DNA from 3 places in the Pseudomonas sp. ADAK2 TE3594 genome. Region 2 is predicted to be linked to each of the others. Evidence: predicted binding sites of a transcription regulator. Region 2 holds the regulator's gene; each other region holds the start of a gene.

The links. Region 2 encodes sigma-54, which starts transcription at its own class of promoters, with help from an activator protein. Its sites were predicted from a motif close to ANTGGCATNNANNTTGCTNT; they were not measured.
Positions count from the first base shown of each region.
Region 1: AB7M22_RS05835 (CmpA/NrtA family ABC transporter substrate-binding protein) is a predicted target of sigma-54. The motif match lies at 1,599-1,618, and genes of this name have one in related genera.
Region 3: glnK (P-II family nitrogen regulator) is a predicted target of sigma-54. The motif match lies at 5,323-5,342, and genes of this name have one in related genera.

Region 1 covers NZ_JBRJGV010000001.1:1,267,113-1,274,170, reverse strand. The annotation lists gene rmf (ribosome modulation factor) at 32-247, shown strand; gene AB7M22_RS05840 (quinone-dependent dihydroorotate dehydrogenase) at 490-1,509, opposite strand; gene AB7M22_RS05835 (CmpA/NrtA family ABC transporter substrate-binding protein) at 1,740-2,951, shown strand; gene AB7M22_RS05830 (ANTAR domain-containing response regulator) at 2,967-3,542, shown strand; gene AB7M22_RS05825 (nitrate/nitrite transporter) at 3,882-5,093, shown strand; gene AB7M22_RS05820 (protein kinase domain-containing protein) at 5,101-6,771, shown strand.
Region 2 covers NZ_JBRJGV010000001.1:185,342-192,399, reverse strand. The annotation lists gene AB7M22_RS00820 (ATP-binding cassette domain-containing protein) at 1-3, opposite strand, end outside; gene AB7M22_RS00815 (KpsF/GutQ family sugar-phosphate isomerase) at 281-1,255, shown strand; gene AB7M22_RS00810 (KdsC family phosphatase) at 1,255-1,779, shown strand; gene lptC (LPS export ABC transporter periplasmic protein LptC) at 1,787-2,359, shown strand; gene lptA (lipopolysaccharide transport periplasmic protein LptA) at 2,346-2,894, shown strand; gene lptB (LPS export ABC transporter ATP-binding protein) at 2,894-3,619, shown strand; gene AB7M22_RS00790 (RNA polymerase factor sigma-54) at 3,804-5,297, shown strand; gene hpf (ribosome hibernation-promoting factor, HPF/YfiA family) at 5,372-5,680, shown strand; gene ptsN (PTS IIA-like nitrogen regulatory protein PtsN) at 5,693-6,157, shown strand; gene rapZ (RNase adapter RapZ) at 6,160-7,017, shown strand; gene AB7M22_RS00770 (HPr family phosphocarrier protein) at 7,033-7,058, shown strand, end outside.
Region 3 covers NZ_JBRJGV010000001.1:5,735,805-5,742,862, forward strand. The annotation lists gene AB7M22_RS25845 (DUF484 family protein) at 1-536, shown strand, start outside; gene xerC (tyrosine recombinase XerC) at 539-1,438, shown strand; gene AB7M22_RS25855 (HAD family hydrolase) at 1,435-2,139, shown strand; gene sutA (transcriptional regulator SutA) at 2,339-2,662, opposite strand; gene AB7M22_RS25865 (secondary thiamine-phosphate synthase enzyme YjbQ) at 2,766-3,191, opposite strand; gene AB7M22_RS25870 (ammonium transporter) at 3,406-4,743, opposite strand; gene glnK (P-II family nitrogen regulator) at 4,779-5,117, opposite strand; gene AB7M22_RS25880 (accessory factor UbiK family protein) at 5,535-5,801, shown strand; gene AB7M22_RS25885 (BRO-N domain-containing protein) at 6,278-6,805, shown strand; gene AB7M22_RS25890 (HigA family addiction module antitoxin) at 6,853-7,058, opposite strand, start outside.

The DNA.
Region 1 (7,058 bases), 1.1 Mb from region 2:
ACATACAGTCAACAAGTGAGGGCAACACCCTATGAGAAGACTTAAGCGTGATCCGTTGGAAAGAGCATTTTTGCGCGGATATCAATATGGCGTTGGTGGTAAATCCCGTGAGCTTTGCCCCTTTACTCTACCGTCGGTACGCCAAGCCTGGATCAATGGCTGGCGAGAAGGACGCGGCGACAACTGGGACGGTATGACCGGCACTGCGGGAATCCACAGACTCAACGAACTTCACGCCGTCGGCTAATACAGGGCACACACTCCGACACGACAATCTGATTACGCAACGACTTAACCACGCACGTCCCATCCGGACGGCGGGCTTCGGCCCAGGGGCTCCTTCGAGGAGCCCTTTTTTGTGCCTGCATAAAACTCAACTTGAGCTGTAAACACACTGTGGGAGCGAGCCTGCTCGCGATAGCGGTTCAACATTCAACAAAGATGTTGCCTGTCAATCCGTCATCGCGAGCAGGCTCGCTCCCACAGGGATTAGCGCAGCGCGGCGATGGCGTCCACCGATTCACGAATCAGCGCCGGGCCTTTGTAGATGAAGCCGGAATAGAGCTGCACCAGGCTCGCACCCGCGGCGATTTTCTCAGCCGCGTGCTTGCCTTCGGTGATACCGCCCACGGCAATGATCGGCAAGCGACCGGCCAGTTCCGCCGCCAGCACCTTCACAGTGTGAGTGCTCTTGTCGCGAACCGGTGCGCCGGACAACCCGCCCGCCTCGTCACCATGTTCCATGCCTTCGACACCGACGCGGCTCAGGGTGGTGTTGGTGGCAATCACTGCGTCCATCCCGGTTTCGATCAACGCCTGGGCTACTTGAGCGGTTTCTTCGTCAGTCATGTCCGGCGCGATTTTGATCGCCAGCGGTACATGCTTGCCGTGGCGCAGGGCCAGTTCCGCCCGGCGGGTGGCCAGGTCGGCGAGCAATTGCTTGAGCGAATCGCCGAATTGCAGGCTGCGCAGGCCCGGGGTGTTCGGCGAACTGACGTTGACCGTCACGTAGCTGGCGTGGGCATAGACCTTGTCCAGGCAGATCAGGTAGTCATCGACCGCACGCTCAACCGGGGTATCGAAATTCTTGCCGATGTTGATGCCCAGCACGCCCTTGTACTTGGCCGCCGCCACGCGAGCGAGCAAGTGATCGACGCCGAGGTTATTGAAACCCATGCGGTTGATGATCGCCTCGGCGTCCGGCAAGCGGAAAATCCGTGGTTTCGGGTTACCCGGTTGCGGTCGCGGCGTAATGGTGCCGATTTCGACGAAACCGAAACCCAATTGGGCAAAACCATCGATTGCTGCACCGTTCTTGTCCAGACCGGCCGCCAAACCCACCGGGTTCGGGAACTCCAGGCCCATGACCGTTACCGGCAGTTTCGCCGGTGCCTTGCACAGCAAGCCGTTAAGGCCCAAACGCCCGCCCGCGCCGATCAGGTCCAGGGACAGATCGTGGGAGGTTTCCGGGGAAAGTTTGAACAGCAGCTGACGGGCCAGGGTGTACATGGGCAGGCTTGACTCGGTTGGCGATGAGAGGCGGCGATTATAGCCGTGCATCGGGTCCACAGGCGAGGCGCGCAACAAAATCAGCCGGCGATGGCATATGCCTTGCACCAATCACAGGCATCAGCACTCATGCCAACGGCGGGATGAGTGGAAGGACAATGGCGTCGTCACCCGGCTTTGCCCATGCAAGGGCCTTGGGACGACGCTTTTTTTTGGAAGGTGCGAAATCGATGAACGAACCATCAGCCGGCCCTCTGGCCTGGGTCAACGGCAGCGATGCCCCGGAAAAGACTGAAATCAACCTCGGCTTCATGGCCCTGAGCGACTGCGCCTCAGTAGTGGTCGCGGCCACTCAGGGCTTCGCCCAACCCTACGGCCTGACCCTGAACCTCAAGCGCCAATCGTCCTGGGCCAACCTGCGAGACAAACTGGTCAGCGGCGAACTGGACGCCGCCCACAGCCTGTACGGCCTGATTTACGCCGTGCACCTGGGCATCGGCGGCGTAGCCTCCACCGACATGGCCGTGCTCATGGGCCTGAACCAGAACGGCCAGAGCATCAACCTCTCCCACGGCTTGCAGGCCCTGGGTGTGACCAGTCCTGAAGCACTCGATCGTCATGTGCACCAAAGTCGCCCAAAACTGACCTTCGCCCAGACATTTCCCACAGGCACCCACGCCATGTGGCTGTATTACTGGCTCGCGAGTCAGGGCATTCATCCGTTGCAGGATGTCGACAGCGTGGTGGTGCCACCGCCGCAAATGGTCGCGCACCTGCAAGCCGGGCGCATCGACGGCTTCTGCGTCGGCGAGCCGTGGGCGGCCAGTGCGGTGCAGCAGAATCTCGGGTTTACGATGGCCACCAGCCAGACCCTCTGGCCCGATCACCCGGAAAAAGTCCTCGGCTGCACCCGCGCCTTTGTCGAGCAGTACCCCAACACCGCACGGGCATTGGTGATGGCGATCCTCGAAGCCAGTCGATTCATCGAAGCCAGCCGCGAAAATCGCCGCAGCACCGCGCAACTGTTGAGTGCGCCTGAGTATCTGGATGCACCGCTCGACTGCATCAAACCACGCTTGCTCGGTGATTACGCCGACGGTCTGGGCAATCGCTGGCAAGACCCGCACGCCATGCGTTTCCACGGTGGTGGTGAGGTCAATTTTCCGTATTTGTCCGACGGTATGTGGTTCATGACCCAGTTCCGGCGCTGGGGTTTGTTGCGTGACGACCCGGATTACCTCGGCGTGGCCCGTCAGGTCCAGCAACTAGACTTATACCGTGAGGCCGCCACTGCTGTCGGTGTGTCCGCCCGGAGCCAGGAAATGCGCAGCAGTCAACTGATCGACGGCAAAGTCTGGGACGGCTCGGACCCGGCCGGCTATGCCCGCAGCTTCACGCTGCACGCCATGAGCGACAGCGCTCCCCTTCTCGCCAGCCGCTGACAGGAGCCTACGAATATGTTGCGTATCCTGCTGATCAATGACACTGCGAAAAAAGTCGGGCGTCTGAAGGCGGCTCTGACCGAAGCCGGGTTCGAGGTCATCGACGAGTCCGGCCTGACCATTGACCTGCCCGCGCGCGTCGAAACGGTGCGTCCGGACGTGATCCTGATCGATACCGAGTCACCGAGCCGCGATGTGATGGAGCAAGTGGTGCTGGTGACCCGTGACCAACCACGGCCGATTGTGATGTTCACCGACGAGCACGACCCTGACGTGATGCGCCGCGCGATCAAGTCCGGCGTCAGTGCCTACATCGTCGAAGGCATTCACGCACAACGCTTGCAGCCGATTCTCGACGTGGCCATGGCGCGCTTTGAAAGCGACCAGGCCCTGCGCGCGCAACTGCATGCCCGCGACCAGCAACTGGCCGAGCGCAAGCGCATCGAGCTGGCCAAGGGGCTGCTGATGAAGATGAAGGACTGCAACGAAGAAGAGGCCTACACCCTGATGCGCCGCCAGGCCATGAGTCGCCAGCAGAAGCTGATACAGGTGGCGGAGCAGATCATTGCCATGAGTGAACTGCTTGGTTGAAGCCTTGTGGTGCATTGGAGGACGCCATCGCGGGCAAGCCCGCTCCCACATGGATCTTCGGTGTCCACAAAACCTGTGGGAGCGGGCTTGCCCGCGATGGCCACAACGCGATCTCACGTGTTGGCACAAATCTCGCTAAGTAAATCACTGCAAGGTAACCAACGGCGGTTGCCCCACCTACGACAAAGACGTCGCTCACCTCATTCGCCCCCTGGCGGATCGGGTAGCGGCGTTTTTCCGTTTTGGCCCCAGAGACCGGGGCTGGTGGTGCGGCCGTTGCGGCGCCCCACCTGCAAGCTCATGACTCCTTCTTGATACGCCTGACAGCTGAGGTGCGCGATGAATTCAAGCTTCTGGAAATCCGGCCATACCCCGACACTGTTCGCAGCCTTCCTCTATTTCGATCTGAGCTTCATGGTCTGGTACCTGCTCGGCCCTCTGGCGGTGCAGATCGCCGCTGATCTGCACCTGACCACCCAACAGCGTGGGCTGGTGGTGGCCACGCCGATTCTGGCCGGGGCCGTATTGCGCTTTGCGATGGGCCTGCTGGCTGATCGCCTATCGCCAAAAACCGCTGGGATAATCGGTCAGGTGATCGTCATCTGCGCCCTGTTCGTCGCCTGGAAAGTCGGCATCCACAGTTATGAACAGGCGTTGCTGCTGGGCCTGTTCCTCGGCATGGCCGGTGCGTCCTTCGCCGTCGCCCTGCCGTTGGCCTCGCAATGGTATCCGCCCCAGCACCAAGGCAAAGCCATGGGCATTGCCGGTGCCGGTAACTCGGGCACCGTGCTCGCTGCCTTGATCGCTCCGGTGCTGGCCGCCGCATTTGGCTGGAGCAACGTGTTCGGCTTCGCCCTGATCCCGCTGATCCTGACCTTGATCGTCTTCGCTTGGCTGGCAAAGAATGCACCCGAGCGCCCGAAAGCCAAGTCCGTGTCTGACTATTTCAAGGCCCTGGGTGATCGCGACAGCTGGTGGTTCATGTTTTTCTACAGCGTGACCTTCGGTGGCTTCATCGGTCTGGCCAGCGCTCTGCCCGGCTACTTCAACGACCAGTACGGCCTGAGCCCGGTGACCGCCGGCTACTACACTGCTGCTTGTGTGTTCGGTGGCAGCCTGATGCGTCCGTTGGGCGGCGCGCTGGCGGATCGCTTCGGCGGGATTCGCACCCTGCTGGCGATGTACACCGTGGCGGCGATCTGCATTGCGACAGTGGGTTTCAATCTGCCGAGTTCCTACGCTGCGTTAGCGCTTTTCGTCTGCACCATGCTCGGTTTGGGTGCAGGCAACGGTGCAGTATTCCAGTTGGTCCCGCAGCGTTTTCGTCGGGAGATCGGTGTGATGACCGGCCTGATCGGCATGGCCGGCGGCATCGGTGGCTTCGCACTGGCGGCCGGCATGGGCGCGATCAAGCAAAGCACTGGCAGCTATCAACTGGCCTTGTGGTTGTTCGCCAGCCTCGGCGTACTTGCCTGGTTCGGTCTGCACGGTGTGAAACGTCGCTGGAGAACCACTTGGGGTTCGGCAGCCGTTACCGCAGCACGGGTGTGAGGACTGAATGAGCCTGCAACTGAGCTTCGCCGAACACAGCGCCATCGGCCCCCGCGAGGAGAACCAGGACGCTCTGCGCCTGGTCACTCCGGCCCCGGCGCTGGCGGCGAGCAAGGGTTACCTGTTCGCCATCGCCGACGGCGTCAGCCAATGTGCCGACGGCGGTCTCGCGGCCCGTTCAACCTTGCAGGCCTTGGCGCTGGACTACTACGCCACCCCGGAAACCTGGGGTGTCGCCCAGGCATTGGACCGCCTGCTACTGGCGCAAAATCGCTGGTTGCAGGCTAACGGCGGCGGGCAACCGCTGCTGACCACCGTCAGTGCCCTGGTGATGCGCGGCAGGCGCTTTACCCTGGCGCATGTCGGCGATTGCCGGGTTTATCGCTGGCACGCCGACACGCTGCAACGGGTAAGCGAGGATCACGTCTGGGACCAGCCGGGCATGCAGCATGTGCTCAAGCGGGCCCTTGGGCTGGATCAACACCTGGTGCTGGACTTTCTCGATGGCGAACTGCGCCTGAACGAGAGTTTTGTGCTGCTCAGCGACGGCATCTGGGCCGTGCTGGGTGACACGGCCATTGCAGCGATTCTGCGCGATCAACCTGACCTGAACAGTGCCGCGCAGACCCTGGTCAGCGCTGCACATCTGGCCGGCAGTCAGGACAATGCCAGCGCCTTGCTGGTGCGGGTCGATGCCCTCGGTGAAACCAGCATTGGCGACGCACTGATTCATCTGCAGCAATGGCCACTCCCGCCTGCGCTGAAGCCGGGCCAGACTTTCGAAGGCTGGCAGGTCGAAGGGATCCTCGGCCAGAGCCAGCAATCGCTGCTCTATCGGGTGCGCGACGCACAACAACAGTCCTGGCTGCTGAAAACCTTGCCCAGTTCGCTTCGTGACGATCATCAGGCCGGGCAGGCATTGTTGTCGGAGGAATGGTTTCTCAAGCGTGTAGCCGGGCGGCATTTCCCTGAAGTCCATGCTGCCAGTCAGCGTCAGCATTTGTACTACGTGATGCGGGAATATTCCGGGTCTACCTTGGCAGAGCTGCATGAGCGTGTCGCAACGCTGCCATTGGCTCAATGGCTGGACTTGGCCGAACGCTTGCTGCGGGCCATCGGCATATTGCATCGACGGCAGATTCTGCATCGTGATATCAAACCGGAGAACCTGCTGCTGGGGGACGACGGCGAGTTGCGCCTGCTGGATTTCGGCCTCGCCTACTGCCCCGGGCTGTCCGAAGATCAGGCCTGCGCCCTGCCCGGAACGCCCAGCTATATCGCGCCGGAAGCCTTTCGAGGTGATCCTCCTACACCACAACAGGATTTGTATGCGGTCGGCGTGACCTTGTATTACCTGCTGACCGGGCATTATCCCTACGGCGAAATCGAAGCATTCCAGCGCCCTCGGTTTGGCGTGCCTGTCAGCGCCAGTCGCTACCGGCCCGACCTGCCGGAATGGATCGCGCAAAGTCTGGAGCGCGCGGTGGCGGCAGCGCCGGATCAGCGCTTTGAAACGGCGGAAGAATGGTTGTTGCTACTGGAACAGGGAGAACGCCGCAGTTTGAGCGTGCGCCCCAGACCGTTGCTGGAGCGCGAACCGCTGAAAGTCTGGCGGACGTTGGCGCTGGTGTCGTTGCTGGTGAATCTGGTGCTGCTGTTTTTGCTGTTTCATGGTTGAGTTTTTCACTGCACCAAAAGATCAAAAGATCGCAGCCTGCGGCAGCTCCTACCGGTGCCCACGATCTCCTGTAGGAGCTGGCGAAGCCTGCGATCTTTTGATCTTTTTCTGCTTCAAAACCGGGCATAGCGCATTGAACCGGTGCACACAAACACCCTCCTCCCGTGCTGAGAGCCCATAAATTCCGCATTTGTGCGACTTGGCACAACCACTGCATTACCTTTCCCAACATACATAAAGCCCAACCTTCAACGTAGAAGGCTGCGCTGCCCGAGAGAACGGGACAA
Region 2 (7,058 bases):
CATCTAAACTCCTTGCGATGCAGCCTCTCACTCGGACGCCTGGCTTTCTGGCGAAAGCACATACCTCCCCCGGGCAGGCCGAACTGGCGGCGAACTATATCACTGCAAAGGCCAAGCGCCCAAGGCCCAAGCCGGGCATGTTCAGCAACATGACCGCCTGAAATCATCTATTTAGAGAGATTCGGTAACAAGTAATGACAAACCGCGACGAACTTGCGTGAGGGTTTTGATCATTACCGTTATAATCGCCGCCTTTTCATCAGGCTATTCGATTTCCGACATGAACCAATCCAGCGACCTGATTCAATCAGCACAACGTACCATCCGCCTCGAACTGGAAGCCGTACAAGGCTTGCTGCCCCATATCGATGCAGATTTCGTACGTGCTTGCGAGATGATTCTGGCCAGCAAAGGCCGGGTGGTCGTGGTCGGCATGGGCAAATCGGGGCACATCGGCAACAAGATTGCCGCCACCCTCGCCAGCACCGGCACCACGGCTTTCTTCGTGCACCCGGCCGAGGCCAGCCATGGCGACATGGGCATGATCACCCGTGACGACATCATTCTGGCGCTGTCGAACTCCGGCTCCACCAATGAAATCGTCACCTTGCTGCCGCTGATCAAGCGCCAGGGCATTCAGATGATCAGCCTGACCGGCAACCCCGATTCGCCGCTGGCCAAGGCTGCGGAAGTCAACCTCAATGTCAGCGTCGAACACGAAGCCTGTCCGCTGAACCTGGCACCCACCTCATCGACCACCGCGGCGCTGGTCATGGGCGATGCTCTAGCCGTTGCCTTGCTTGAAGCTCGCGGTTTTACCGCTGAAGACTTTGCCTTTTCCCACCCGGGTGGTGCCCTTGGCCGCCGTTTGTTGCTGAAAGTTGAAAATGTCATGCATGCCGGCACCGAATTACCGCAAGTGATGTGCGGTACGTTGCTCAAGGATGCCTTGATGGAAATGACCCGCAAGGGGTTGGGCATGACCGTTGTACTGAGCACGGATGGAAAGCTCGCCGGGATCTTCACCGACGGCGATCTGCGCCGCACGCTGGACCGCACGATCGATATCCACAGCACGACCATTGATGAAGTGATGACCGTCCATGGCAAGACCGCCCGCGCCGAGATGCTCGCCGCCGAGGCCCTGAAAATCATGGAAGACCACAAGATCAACGCACTGGTAGTGGTCGACAGCGAAGACCGCCCGGTCGGCGCCTTGAACATGCACGATTTGCTGCGTGCGGGAGTAATGTAATGAGCACGAACCTGCTGCAACGCGGCAAACAGATCAAACTGGCGGTATTCGATGTCGACGGCGTACTGACCGATGGGCGCCTGTACTTCCTCGAAGACGGCAGCGAATTCAAGACTTTCAACACCCTTGACGGCCAGGGCATCAAGATGTTGATGGCAGCCGGCGTGCAGACCGCTATCATCAGCGGCCGCAAGACCCCGGTGGTTGAACGGCGCGCGAAGAACCTCGGCATTCCACACCTTTACCAGGGTCGCGAAGACAAACTGGTGGTGCTCGACGAACTTCTTGCCCAGCTCAACCTGAGCTATGAACAAGTGGCCTACCTTGGCGACGACCTGCCAGACCTGCCGGTGATTCGCCGTGTCGGCTTGGGCATGGCGGTGGCCAGCGCTGCCAGTTTCGTGCGCGAACACGCCCACGGCATCACCCAGGCCCGTGGTGGCGAGGGTGCTGCTCGCGAATTCTGCGAATTGATCCTGCGGGCCCAGGGCCGCCTCGATGCGGCCAACGCCGCGTACCTGTGAGCCCATCATGCTGAGCAAAAAGATTCGCAACATCCTGATGTTCGGTTGCATCGCAGCGATTTTTGCAGCGGTCGGCTACTGGAACATCAGCCCGGAACGCTTTCTCGACAAACCGGTGGTGAAGGTCGATGAAAGCGCGATCGACTATTACGCCGTCAACGCCCACAGCGTGCAGTTCCTGCCCGACGGCAAACTGCAATACGAAATGACGTCGGACAAGGTCGAACACCTGAAAGCGACCGAAGTGACGCTGCTGACCAATCCTGACCTGAATATGTTCCGTGGCACCGAGTTCCCCTGGCATGTCCAGAGCGAGCGCGGCGAAGTCAATCCGGACGGCACTCAGGTCGAGCTGATTGATTCGGTACGTATCACTCGTTTCGACGAAAAAAACCGTAAAACCCTGATTACCACCACCCGTATGACCGTGTTCCCGCAGCAGCAATATGCGCAGACCGATCAACCCGTTAGAATCGACGGCGCTGGCGGTGTATCGACAGGCAACGGAATGAAAGCGTACTTGAAAGAAAGCAGGATACACCTGCTATCGAACGTAAGAGGACAGTATGAGGCTCGTTAAAACTCTCCCTATTTTGCTCAGTCTGGGCGCAGCACTGGGAAGCGTGAGCGCCTGGGCTCTGCCGAACGATCAAGAGCAGCCTATCCGCATTCAGGCCGACGATGCCCAACTGGACGACAAGAATGGCGTTGCCACCTATAAAGGTGATGTGATCATCACCCAGGGCTCGATGATCGTTAAAGGCAACACCGTGACCATCACCCGCACACCTACCGGCGACATTGACGTGGTGACTTCGGTGGGCAACCTCGCCTACTTTGAGCAACTGCAGACCGCTGGCGACACCAAGCCTGTTCAGGGCTGGGGGGTGACCATCCAGTACCACGCCGCACAAAACCGCGTCGTGCTGATCGACAAGGCAAAAGTCGTCGACAAAGACAACAACACCACCCAAGGCGAGAAAATCGTCTACGACACGGTGAAAAAGCTTGCGAGCGCCGGTCGCGCCACGGGTAACAAGGTCACCGAGACACGTCCTCGCATCGACATGGTGATCCAGCCGAAGAAGAAAACCGACGAGCAAAAGGCCCAGTAATGGCAACTCTGAAAGCTCAGCATCTGGCCAAGAGCTACAAGAGCCGTCAGGTCGTGCGCGACGTCAGCCTGTCCATCGACAGCGGTCAGATCGTCGGCCTGCTTGGCCCTAACGGCGCCGGTAAAACCACCTGTTTCTACATGATTGTCGGCCTGGTACAGGCCGATCAGGGTCGCGTACTGATCGACGACCTGGATGTCAGCCACCAGCCGATGCACGGTCGTGCGAAGGCGGGTATCGGCTATCTTCCGCAAGAAGCGTCGATCTTCCGCAAACTGTCGGTGGCCGACAACATCATGGCCATCCTCGAGACACGCAAGGAACTCGACAAGGCCGGTCGTCGCAAAGAGCTGGAAAGCCTGCTGCAGGAATTTCACATCCACCACATCCGCGACAACCTCGGCATGAGCCTGTCCGGTGGTGAACGCCGCCGCGTGGAAATCGCCCGGGCACTGGCCACCAATCCGAAATTCATCCTCCTCGACGAACCCTTCGCCGGTGTGGACCCGATTTCGGTGGGCGACATCAAGCAGATCATTCATCACCTCAAGGCCAAAGGCATTGGTGTGCTGATCACGGACCACAACGTCCGCGAAACCCTAGATATCTGCGAAACCGCCTACATCGTCAACGACGGCCAACTGATCGCTGAAGGTGACTCCGCCACCATCCTGGCCAATGAGCTGGTCAAGGAAGTGTATCTGGGTCATGAGTTCCGCCTGTAAGCACTGAGGTGCCCGGGTCGCCGAGAGCGCGCGCACTTCAATAAAAAATCAATAAGTTTTTATTGTTACAGCGCTCTAGGCAAACACTTCAGTTTCAGGCATATAATTTGCTTATGTTTGGCGCTTCGGCGCCCTGTAGTGGATGGCGCATGTGCGCCGGCGAATAAGGTGTTAAGCCCCTGCCATGAAACCATCGCTAGTCTTGAGAATGGGCCAGCAGCTGACGATGACACCGCAGCTGCAACAGGCCATCCGCCTGCTCCAATTGTCGACCCTGGACCTGCAACAGGAAATCCAGGAGGCCCTGGAGTCCAATCCGATGCTCGAACGCCAGGAAGAAGGCGACGACTTCGATAACGCCGACCCCTTGGCCGATAGCGCCGAACAGAAACCCAACGCCGACATTCAGGAACCCTCCTACCAGGAAACCGCCCCAACGGTGGACAACCTCGAGGAAGGCGACTGGAATGAGCGCATTCCCAACGAATTGCCCGTCGATACTGCCTGGGAAGACGTCTACCAGACCAGCGCCAGCAGCCTGCCGAGCAACGATGACGACGAGTGGGATTTCACCACCCGCACATCCGTCGGTGAAAGCCTGCAAAGCCATTTGCTCTGGCAACTGAACCTGGCACCGATGTCCGACACCGATCGCCTGATCGCCGTGACCCTGATCGACTGCATCAATAATCAGGGCTACCTGGACGAAACCCTTGAGGAAATCCTCGAGGCGTTCGACCCGGAACTGGACATCGAACTGGACGAAATCGAAGCCGTCCTGCACCGCATCCAGCAGTTCGAACCCGCAGGCATCGGCGCCCGCAACCTCGGTGAATGCCTGCTGCTGCAACTGCGCCAGCTGCCCGCCAAGACCCCTTGGCTGGCCGAGGCCAAGCGCCTGGTCACCGATTACATCGACTTGCTCGGCAGCCGCGACTACAGCCAACTGATGCGTCGCATGAAGCTCAAGGAAGATGAACTGCGTCAGGTCATCGAATTGGTCCAGAGCCTCAACCCGCGCCCAGGCTCACAAATCGAGTCCACCGAAGCCGAATACGTCGTTCCCGATGTGATTGTGCGCAAGGACAACGAGCGCTGGCTGGTGGAGTTGAATCAGGAATCGGTGCCACGCCTGCGTGTCAACGCCCAATACGCCGGTTTCGTGCGTCGCGCCGATACCAGCGCTGATAACACCTTCATGCGTAATCAGTTGCAGGAAGCTCGCTGGTTCATCAAGAGCCTGCAAAGCCGCAATGAAACCCTGATGAAAGTCGCCACCCAGATCGTCGAGCATCAACGCGGCTTTCTTGAATACGGTGACGAAGCCATGAAGCCGTTGGTGCTGCACGACATCGCCGAAGCGGTGGGCATGCATGAATCGACGATTTCACGGGTGACCACGCAAAAATTCATGCATACCCCGCGGGGCATCTATGAACTGAAATACTTTTTTTCCAGCCACGTCAGTACCTCAGAAGGCGGTGAATGCTCGTCCACGGCGATCCGCGCGATCATCAAAAAACTGGTTGCCGCGGAAAATCAGAAAAAGCCGTTGAGTGACAGCAAGATCGCTGGTTTACTGGAGGCACAAGGCATTCAGGTGGCTCGCCGCACCGTCGCCAAGTACCGCGAATCCCTCGGGATCGCGCCTTCGAGCGAACGCAAGCGGTTGATGTAGAGCCACGCCACAGCGTTCCAGTGGTAGATCATCTGATCTACCGCTTTATGCACTGGCAACGAAGGAGAAGCTGTATGCAAGTCAACATCAGTGGACACCAACTGGAAGTGACCGAACCTCTTCGCACCTACATCGGCGAAAAACTCGAACGATTAGAGAGGCATTTCGACAAGATCACCAACGTGCAGGTCACGATGACGGTCGAGAAGCTCAAGCAGAAAATCGAAGCCACGCTGCATATTCCCGGCAATGAAGTGGTCGCTAATGCGGAACATACCGATATGTACGCAGCGATCGACGCACTGACCGACAAGCTGGATAAACAACTCAAAAAGCATAAGGAAAAGACCCAGAGCCTCCTCCAGGGCGCGACCGGTCGTTAACACTCCCAACCCATGATCCGACTTGAAAGCATCCTGACCCCCGGCCGTTCCCTGGTGAACGTGCCGGGCGGCAGTAAAAAGAAAGCCCTCGAGCAAATTGCCAACCTCATCCATCGCGAAGTGCCGGATCTGGCCATGCAGGATGTCTTCGAGAGTCTGGTCGCCCGTGAAAAACTCGGCTCCACCGGTTTTGGCAACGGCATCGCCATCCCCCACTGCCGTCTCAAGGGCTGCGAATCGCCCATCAGTGCCTTGATGCACCTGGATGCACCCATCGATTTCGACGCCATCGACGGTGCGCCGGTTGACCTGCTGTTTGTACTGCTGGTCCCGGAAGCCGCCACCGATGCACACCTGGAATTGCTCCGCCAGATCGCCAGCATGCTGGATCGCAAGGAGGTGCGTGAAAAACTGCGCAGCGCCCCGAGCAACGAAGCGTTGTATCAGGTTGTCCTGGACGAGCAGAACGGTCACTAATCATGCGCCTGATCATCGTCAGTGGCCGCTCCGGCTCAGGTAAAAGTACCGCCCTCGATGTGCTCGAGGACAACGGCTACTACTGCATCGACAACCTGCCTGCCGGCTTGCTGCCGGAACTGGCCGAACGCGCGCTGATTCACACCGAACTGGCACAACCGCTGGTGGCCGTATCCATCGATGCACGCAACCTGCCGAGCCACCTGTCACGGTTCCCCGAATTGCTGGAAGAGGTCCGCAGCCGGCATATCCAGTGCGATGTGCTGTACCTGGACGCTGACGAAGAAACCTTGCTCAAACGCTTTTCGGAAACTCGCCGTCGTCACCCGCTGAGCAGCGCAAATCGCTCGCTGGCGGAGGCGATAGAGGACGAAACCAATCTGCTGGGGCCGATTGCCGATCTGGCCGACCTCAAGGTCAATACCACCAATCTGAACCTGTATCAGCTACGCGATACCATCAAGTTGCGCCTGCTGAATCAACCGGAACCGGGCACTGCGTTCCTGGTGGAATCTTTCGGGTTCAAGCGGGGCATGCCGGTGGACGCCGATCTGGTGTTCGACGTGCGCTGCCTGCCCAACCCTTACTGGAAGCCGGAGCTACGGGCACAGTCCGGGCTCGACCAACCGGTGGCCGAGTACCTGGCGGCACAACCTGACGTCGAAGAGATGTTCCAGGACATTTCCTCGTACCTGCTCAAATGGCTGCCCCGCTTTGCCGCCAGCAACCGCGCCTATGTCACCATTGCCATTGGCTGCACCGGCGGGCATCACCGCTCTGTCTACCTGACCGAACGTCTGGGTCAGGTCCTGCAAAAAACCCTGAAGAACGTCCAGGTTCGCCACCGCGACCTCAGCTAAAGGATTCACATCGCGATGCCTGCTCTGGAAATCGAAATCAT
Region 3 (7,058 bases), 5.6 Mb from region 2:
CGATTCTGCGCGACCGCAATATCGAGTTGCGTCATCGCCTCTCGCACTTGATGGACGTGGCCCGGGACAACGATCGACTCTTCGACAAGACACGCCGCCTGATTCTCGCGCTGATGGACGCCACCAGCCTGGAAGATGTGGTGATCAGCGTCGAAGACAGTCTGCGCCAGGACTTCCAGGTGCCCTTCGTCAGCCTGATTCTGCTGGGTGACAACCCTATGCCGGTAGGCCGCTGGGTGACCCATGCCGACGCGCAAACGGCCATCGGCGGTTTGCTCTCGGAAGACAAAAGCGTCAGCGGCAGCCTGCGTGAGCATGAACTGGACTTCCTGTTCGGCGAAGAACAGCGCAAGCAGATCGGCTCCACCGCTGTTGTCGCCATCAGTCACCAAGGCATCCACGGTGTCCTGGCCATCGCCAGCCGCGATCCGCAGCACTACAAGAGCTCGGTGGGCACGCTGTTTTTGAGTTACATCGCCGAAGTCATGGGCCGCGTGCTGCCACGGGTCAACAGCTCCTTGCGCTCGGTACGCTGACCATGGAACGACAACTGGACGCTTACTGCGAACACCTGCGCAGTGAGCGGCAGGTGTCGCCTCACACGCTGTACGCCTACCGCCGCGACCTCGACAAAGTGCTGGGCTGGTGCGTCAAACAGAACATCAGCAGTTGGGCTGCGCTGGACATCCAGCGCCTGCGCAGCCTGATCGCTCGCCTGCATGCCCAAGGTCAATCGTCCCGTAGCCTGGCGCGCCTGCTCTCGGCGGTGCGCGGGCTCTATCACTATCTAAACCGCGAAGGTCTGTGCGATCACGACCCCGCCAATGGCCTGGCACCGCCCAAGGGCGAACGCCGCCTGCCGAAAACCCTCGACACCGACCGCGCACTGCAACTGCTCGAGGGCGCGGTAGAGGACGATTTTCTGGCGCGTCGGGATCAGGCGATTCTGGAACTGTTCTATTCCTCCGGCTTGCGGCTTTCGGAACTGACCGGGCTCAATCTTGATCAGCTGGATCTGGCTGACGGCATGGTCCAGGTGCTCGGCAAGGGCAGCAAGACTCGACTGTTGCCAGTGGGCAAAAAGGCTCGCGAAGCGCTGGAGCTATGGTTGCCTTTGCGGACAATGACCAACCCGGCGGACGACGCAGTGTTTGTCAGCCAGCAAGGCCGGCGCCTCGGTCCGCGAGCGATTCAGGTACGGATCAAGGCTGCCGGCGAGCGCGAACTGGGGCAGAACCTGCACCCGCACATGTTGCGACACTCCTTCGCCAGCCATTTGCTGGAGTCCTCTCAGGACTTGCGGGCGGTGCAGGAACTGCTCGGCCACTCGGACATCAAGACCACCCAGATCTACACCCACCTGGACTTCCAGCACCTGGCGACGGTCTACGACAGCGCCCATCCACGGGCCAAACGCATTAAAGGCGATGATTCATGACCATCCAATTGATCACCTTCGACCTCGACGACACCCTGTGGGACACCGCCCCGGTGATCGCCAGCGCCGAAGTCGTTTTGCGGGAATGGCTGACCGAGCATGCACCGAACCTGGGCGCGGTACCGGTGGAACACCTGTGGTCGATTCGCGAGCGAGTGCTGAGCCACGAACCGAGCCTCAAGCACCGCATCAGTGCCTTGCGTCGGCGGGTGTTGTTCCATGCGCTGGAAGAAGCCGGTTATGGACATACCGAAGCATCCGACCTGGCCGATCAGGGTTTTGAAGTGTTTCTGCATGCGCGGCATCAGATCGAAGTGTTTCCTGAAGTCGAGCCGACGCTGGAGACGCTGGCCAAGCATTACGCCTTAGGCGTGGTTACCAACGGCAATGCCGATGTGCGTCGATTGGGGCTGGCGGATTACTTCAAGTTTGCCCTGTGCGCCGAAGACATCGGCATCGCCAAGCCGGATGCGCGACTGTTTCATGAAGCGCTGCAGCGTGGCGGCGCCACCGCCGAAACAGCGGTGCATATTGGCGACCATCCGGGGGACGACATTGCCGGCGCCCAGCAGGCGGGCTTGCGGGCGATCTGGTTTAACCCGGCGGGCAAGGTGTGGGAAGCACAGACGGCACCGGATGCCGAGATTCGTAGTTTGACCGAGTTGCCGGGGTTGTTGGCGCGGTGGAATACCCAACACTGACCTGAGTACACACATACCCCTGTGGGAGCGAGCCTGCTCGCGATAGCGGTCTGTCAGCCAACATCAATATTGAATGTGACGGCTTCATCGCGAGCAGGCTCGCTCCCACATTGGATCGCGCCCTGCCCAAGACTTTTGCTCCGCCCATGAAAAAGCCCGCAGCGACGGCGGGCTTTTTCAGCAAGCAAGAAGCAGGCGCTTAGATAGGCCGGCTGCCGTACTTGTTATCAGGCTTCTTGGGAGGATCGGCGACCACATTGGCCTCCACTTCCTGCACCTTGCCGCCCCGTGCCAGAAACTCTTCCATGGCCTTGGCCAGGGCATCGCGTTCCTTGTTCTTGGCTTCGACGCTCGGCAGCTCATCGACCGATACCGCAGCCTTGACCTTGCCTTTGGCAGTCGGAACGGGCGTATCACCGCCGTCATCTTCAGCGACGTCTTCTGCCGCCGCTTCAAGGCCTTCTTCGGTTTCGTCTTCGTCGCCTACTTCGAGGTCGTCGTTTTCCAGATCATCGTCGCTCATGTTCTACCTCATGACTTGCGAAAAGCAGATTAGTTATAGCCCAGCTTTGCCGTCTGTCGACGGCTGCCGGAAAAAAATCAACCACCGCTGGTAACCAGCGGTTTTATTCCCCTTCACCGTGCACGGTGGCGAGGACTTTACGGGCACCGCCATGATCACGGTGCTCGCCCAGATAAACACCTTGCCAGGTCCCCAACGCCAGTCGGCCTGCCGAGATCGGCAAACTGAGCTGACAGCCAAGTACGCTGGCCTTGAAGTGCGCCGGGAGGTCGTCCAGGCCTTCGTCGTTATGCTCATAGCCGTCTGTTCCTTGTGGGATCAGACGATTGAAAAATCGTTCGAAGTCGCGACGTACCGCCGGATCGGCGTTCTCGTTGATGGTCAACGACGCCGAGGTATGCTGTAGCCACAAATGCAACAGACCGACCCGACACGCCTTGAGTTCAGGCAAGCCGGCGAGTAATTCGTCCGTTACCAGATGAAAGCCCCGGGGCCGTGCCCGCAGGGTAATCAGAGTCTGTTGCCACATACAGTTCTCCGCACGTTCGGGGCGCATTCTAGCGCGCTCTGGAAAAAAACAAAGGCCCTAATATTCCTTCAATCGTGTAAGCCATTGGCCGTAGAAAATCGCCCGTCGTAAACGCGACTGAACGTGTGAGAAAAAACCTTTCAGCCCTTCCTCCACTGACAAATTCCAGACAAAAAAATGCCCGGCAAGCCGGGCAAATTTTTCATGCGCGTGCTTACAAGTTGTAGCCGCGTTCGTTGTGAAGCGCCAGATCGATGCCGACAGCTTCTTCTTCCTCGGTGATACGCAGCCCCATGACAGCGTCCAGGACCTTGAGGATGATAAAGGTGACGATCGCGGTGTAGATCACCGTGAAGCCCACGCCTTTGCATTGAATCCAGACTTGAGCAGCGATGTCGGTAACGGTGCCGAAACCGCCCAGCGAGGGTGCCGCGAACACGCCAGTCAGGATTGCGCCGAGGATACCGCCGATACCATGCACGCCGAAGGCATCCAGGGAATCGTCATAACCGAGTTTGCGTTTCAGGGTGGTGGCGCAGAAGAAGCACACCACGCCCGCCGCCAGACCGATCACCAGAGCGCCCATCGGGCCCACGGTGCCTGCCGCCGGCGTGATTGCAACCAGACCGGCCACCACACCCGAAGCGATACCCAGTGCGCTTGGTTTGCCGTGGGTGATCCACTCGGCAAACATCCAGCCCAGCGCCGCAGCAGCGGTGGCGATCTGGGTGACCAGCATCGCCATGCCGGCAGTGCCGTTGGCGGCGGCAGCGGAACCGGCGTTGAAGCCGAACCAGCCGAACCACAGCATTGCAGCACCCATCAGGGTGTAGCCGAGGTTGTGCGGAGCCATCGGGGTGGTCGGGAAACCTTTACGCTTGCCCAACACCAGGCAGGCAATCAGACCGGCCACACCGGCGTTGATGTGCACCACGGTGCCGCCGGCGAAGTCGAGCACGCCCCAATCCCACATCAGGCCGCCGTTACCGGACCAGACCATGTGCGCGATCGGTGCATAAACCAGGGTGAACCAGATGCCCATGAAGATCAGCATGGCGGAGAACTTCATCCGCTCGGCGAACGCACCGACGATCAACGCCGGGGTGATGATGGCGAAAGTCATCTGGAAGGTGATGAAGACCGCCTCGGGGAACAGCGCCGCAGGACCGGTCAGGCTCGAAGGCGTGACACCGGCGAGGAACGCCTTGCCCATGCCGCCAAAGAACGAGTTGAAGTTGACGACGCCCTGCTCCATGCCGGTGGTGTCGAACGCAATGCTGTAGCCATAAATGACCCACAGAATGCTGATCAGACCGGTAATGGCGAAACACTGCATCATCACGGAAAGAATGTTTTTCGAACGAACCATGCCGCCGTAGAACAGCGCGAGGCCGGGAATGGTCATGAACAGCACAAGGGCTGTCGAGGTCATCATCCAGGCGGTATCGCCGGAATTGAGGACTGGGGCCGCCACTTCGTCTGCCGCCATGGCCAGGCCGGGCATTACGAGGGACAACAGGGCTCCTAGCCCTGCGAATTTACGCAGAGTCATATTGTTTTCTCCTGGGGCGTTGGGTTTGTGGCGGCTTAGATTGCGTCGGTATCGGTTTCGCCGGTACGGATGCGAATCGCCTGTTCCAGATTGACCACGAAGATCTTGCCGTCACCGATCTTGCCGGTGTTGGCGGCCTTGGTTATCGCCTCGATAACCCGGTCCAGATCCTTGTCGTCAATGGCGACATCGATCTTCACCTTGGGCAGAAAATCGACCACGTACTCCGCGCCGCGATACAGCTCGGTGTGACCCTTCTGCCGACCGAAGCCTTTGACCTCAGTAACGGTAATGCCCTGCACGCCGATCTCGGACAGCGACTCGCGCACGTCGTCCAGTTTGAACGGCTTGATGATGGCAGTGACTAGCTTCATGAAAACTCTCTCCCGAATTGGTGGACTTGCCCCAGGAAAACAAACCCGACTCAAGTCTAAGCGCAGTGCCTGGCTTTGTAACGCATCGTTCGGCCTTACCTGCCCGTCCGACGCCAGCTAACCACTCCGCACGAAACTTCCCCCGTTCCGCTTGGCGCACTGCATTCGTCACAGCGACTGCATCAGTGCATGGGTCATCAGCGACTAAGCAGAAAGCTTGCCATCTATCCAAAACCCATTGATTTCAATGCCTTGGCCGCTGCCGTAAAGCCTATCGCCCGATTGACGCAACCGTTACGCACAACAACAGTGCGCGGCTGCCCACTCGACTGCGCGAAAAGCGTGCATCGCTGCTGCCGAGATTGACTATAGACACTGCGTGATACACTGCCCGCCATTGTTGACAGGACATTTCCCATGCTCGCGCCCAAAGACTTCCTCGACGCCCTGAGCGGCACCGCCTCCCGCCTCTTCAGCGGCGACACCCCACTGCCAAAAAGCGAAATCGAAAGCCAGTTCAAGGCTTTGTTGCAGAGCGGCTTCAGCAAGCTGGATCTGGTTAGCCGGGAAGAGTTCGACAGCCAGATGGTCGTACTGGCACGCACCCGCGCACGGCTGGAGAGCCTTGAGGCGAAAGTGGCGGAGCTGGAAGCGAAGCTCAATCCACCTGCTGACGCCGAGTAAGCTGATCGTTCCCACGCTCTGCGTGGGAATGCCGCCAGGGACGCTCCGCGTTCCGCTCCAGATGTGACGCAGAGCGTCACGGGATGCATTCCCACGCAGAGCGTGGGAACGATCATTCAATGTGTTCTGTAGGAATTGCCGAAGGCTGCGATCTTTTGATCTTAAGCCCCGCAAACATCCCGGCAACGTCCTACAAAGAACACCACCGCCGTCCGATTGCGTCGTAAGGCCCCGGCTCTTAAGCTCACCTTCTGCTGAATGTTCAGCACTGGGTTTGGCGACCCGGAAGCTTAAGGCGCACAACGACCATCCGATGGCGGGTTTATTTCCGCCATATCGAGTCATGGCGGCTGTGCGTGGGAGATCTTCGGGTCTGCCGGGTTCCTTTTGCTCCGGTTCGCCAACCCGCGTACAGCTGCCACCCAATCGTTTGGCGACGGTTGACGGCAGCCCCTTTAGCAAAAGGAGCTGTATCAATGAATAGCGATGACACTTACCTGCCCCCCCACATCTTCACCCGCCACAAACTTCACCTCCACGCCCTCCTCCTGGAAAACCAACCCTGGTTCAGCGCCCGCGACCTCGGCCGATTGCTCCGCCTCTTCCTCGACGAACGAGCGCTACGCAAACTCGATCCCGACCAACACCAGAATCTGCATATGCTCATCCACGGCACCGTCGAAAACACACTGCTCATCAGCGAATCCGGCGTCTACGCGTTACTGATCTACCACTACTGCCCCGAATACCGAGGCCTGCGCGAATGGCTGACCCACGACGTGGTGCCAGCCCTCAGAGACGCCCAACAACCCTCCTCAACCGAACGCCCGATCCTGAGCCTGCTGAATTGGCCGGAAATGTCATTGAGTTTGCTGCACTGGAATAACCAGCCGTGGATTCGGTTGCAGGATGTTCCATACGTGCTGCCTGATGGAGAGCAACCACGACGTGCAGTCAATGCTCCGTGGTGGAAGCGCGCTTCGCGAATACTTCAAACATTCTGAACAAAAAAACCCCACGCTTTAACGTGGGGTTCGTTCAAGTCTGAGGATCAGGCGCAATGTGGAAGACGTTCAACTTGATCCCGGATCGCGGCACCCCGTTCAATCTCAGCCTTGCGCAAATCGTAAGTCGATTGCAGATTCAGCCAAAACTCAGGAGTGGTGTCCAGGCAGATAGAAAGCCTGAGAGCCATATCAGCACTGACCCCACGACGCTGGAGCACAATGTCGTTCACCGTAGGTGTCGACACATTCA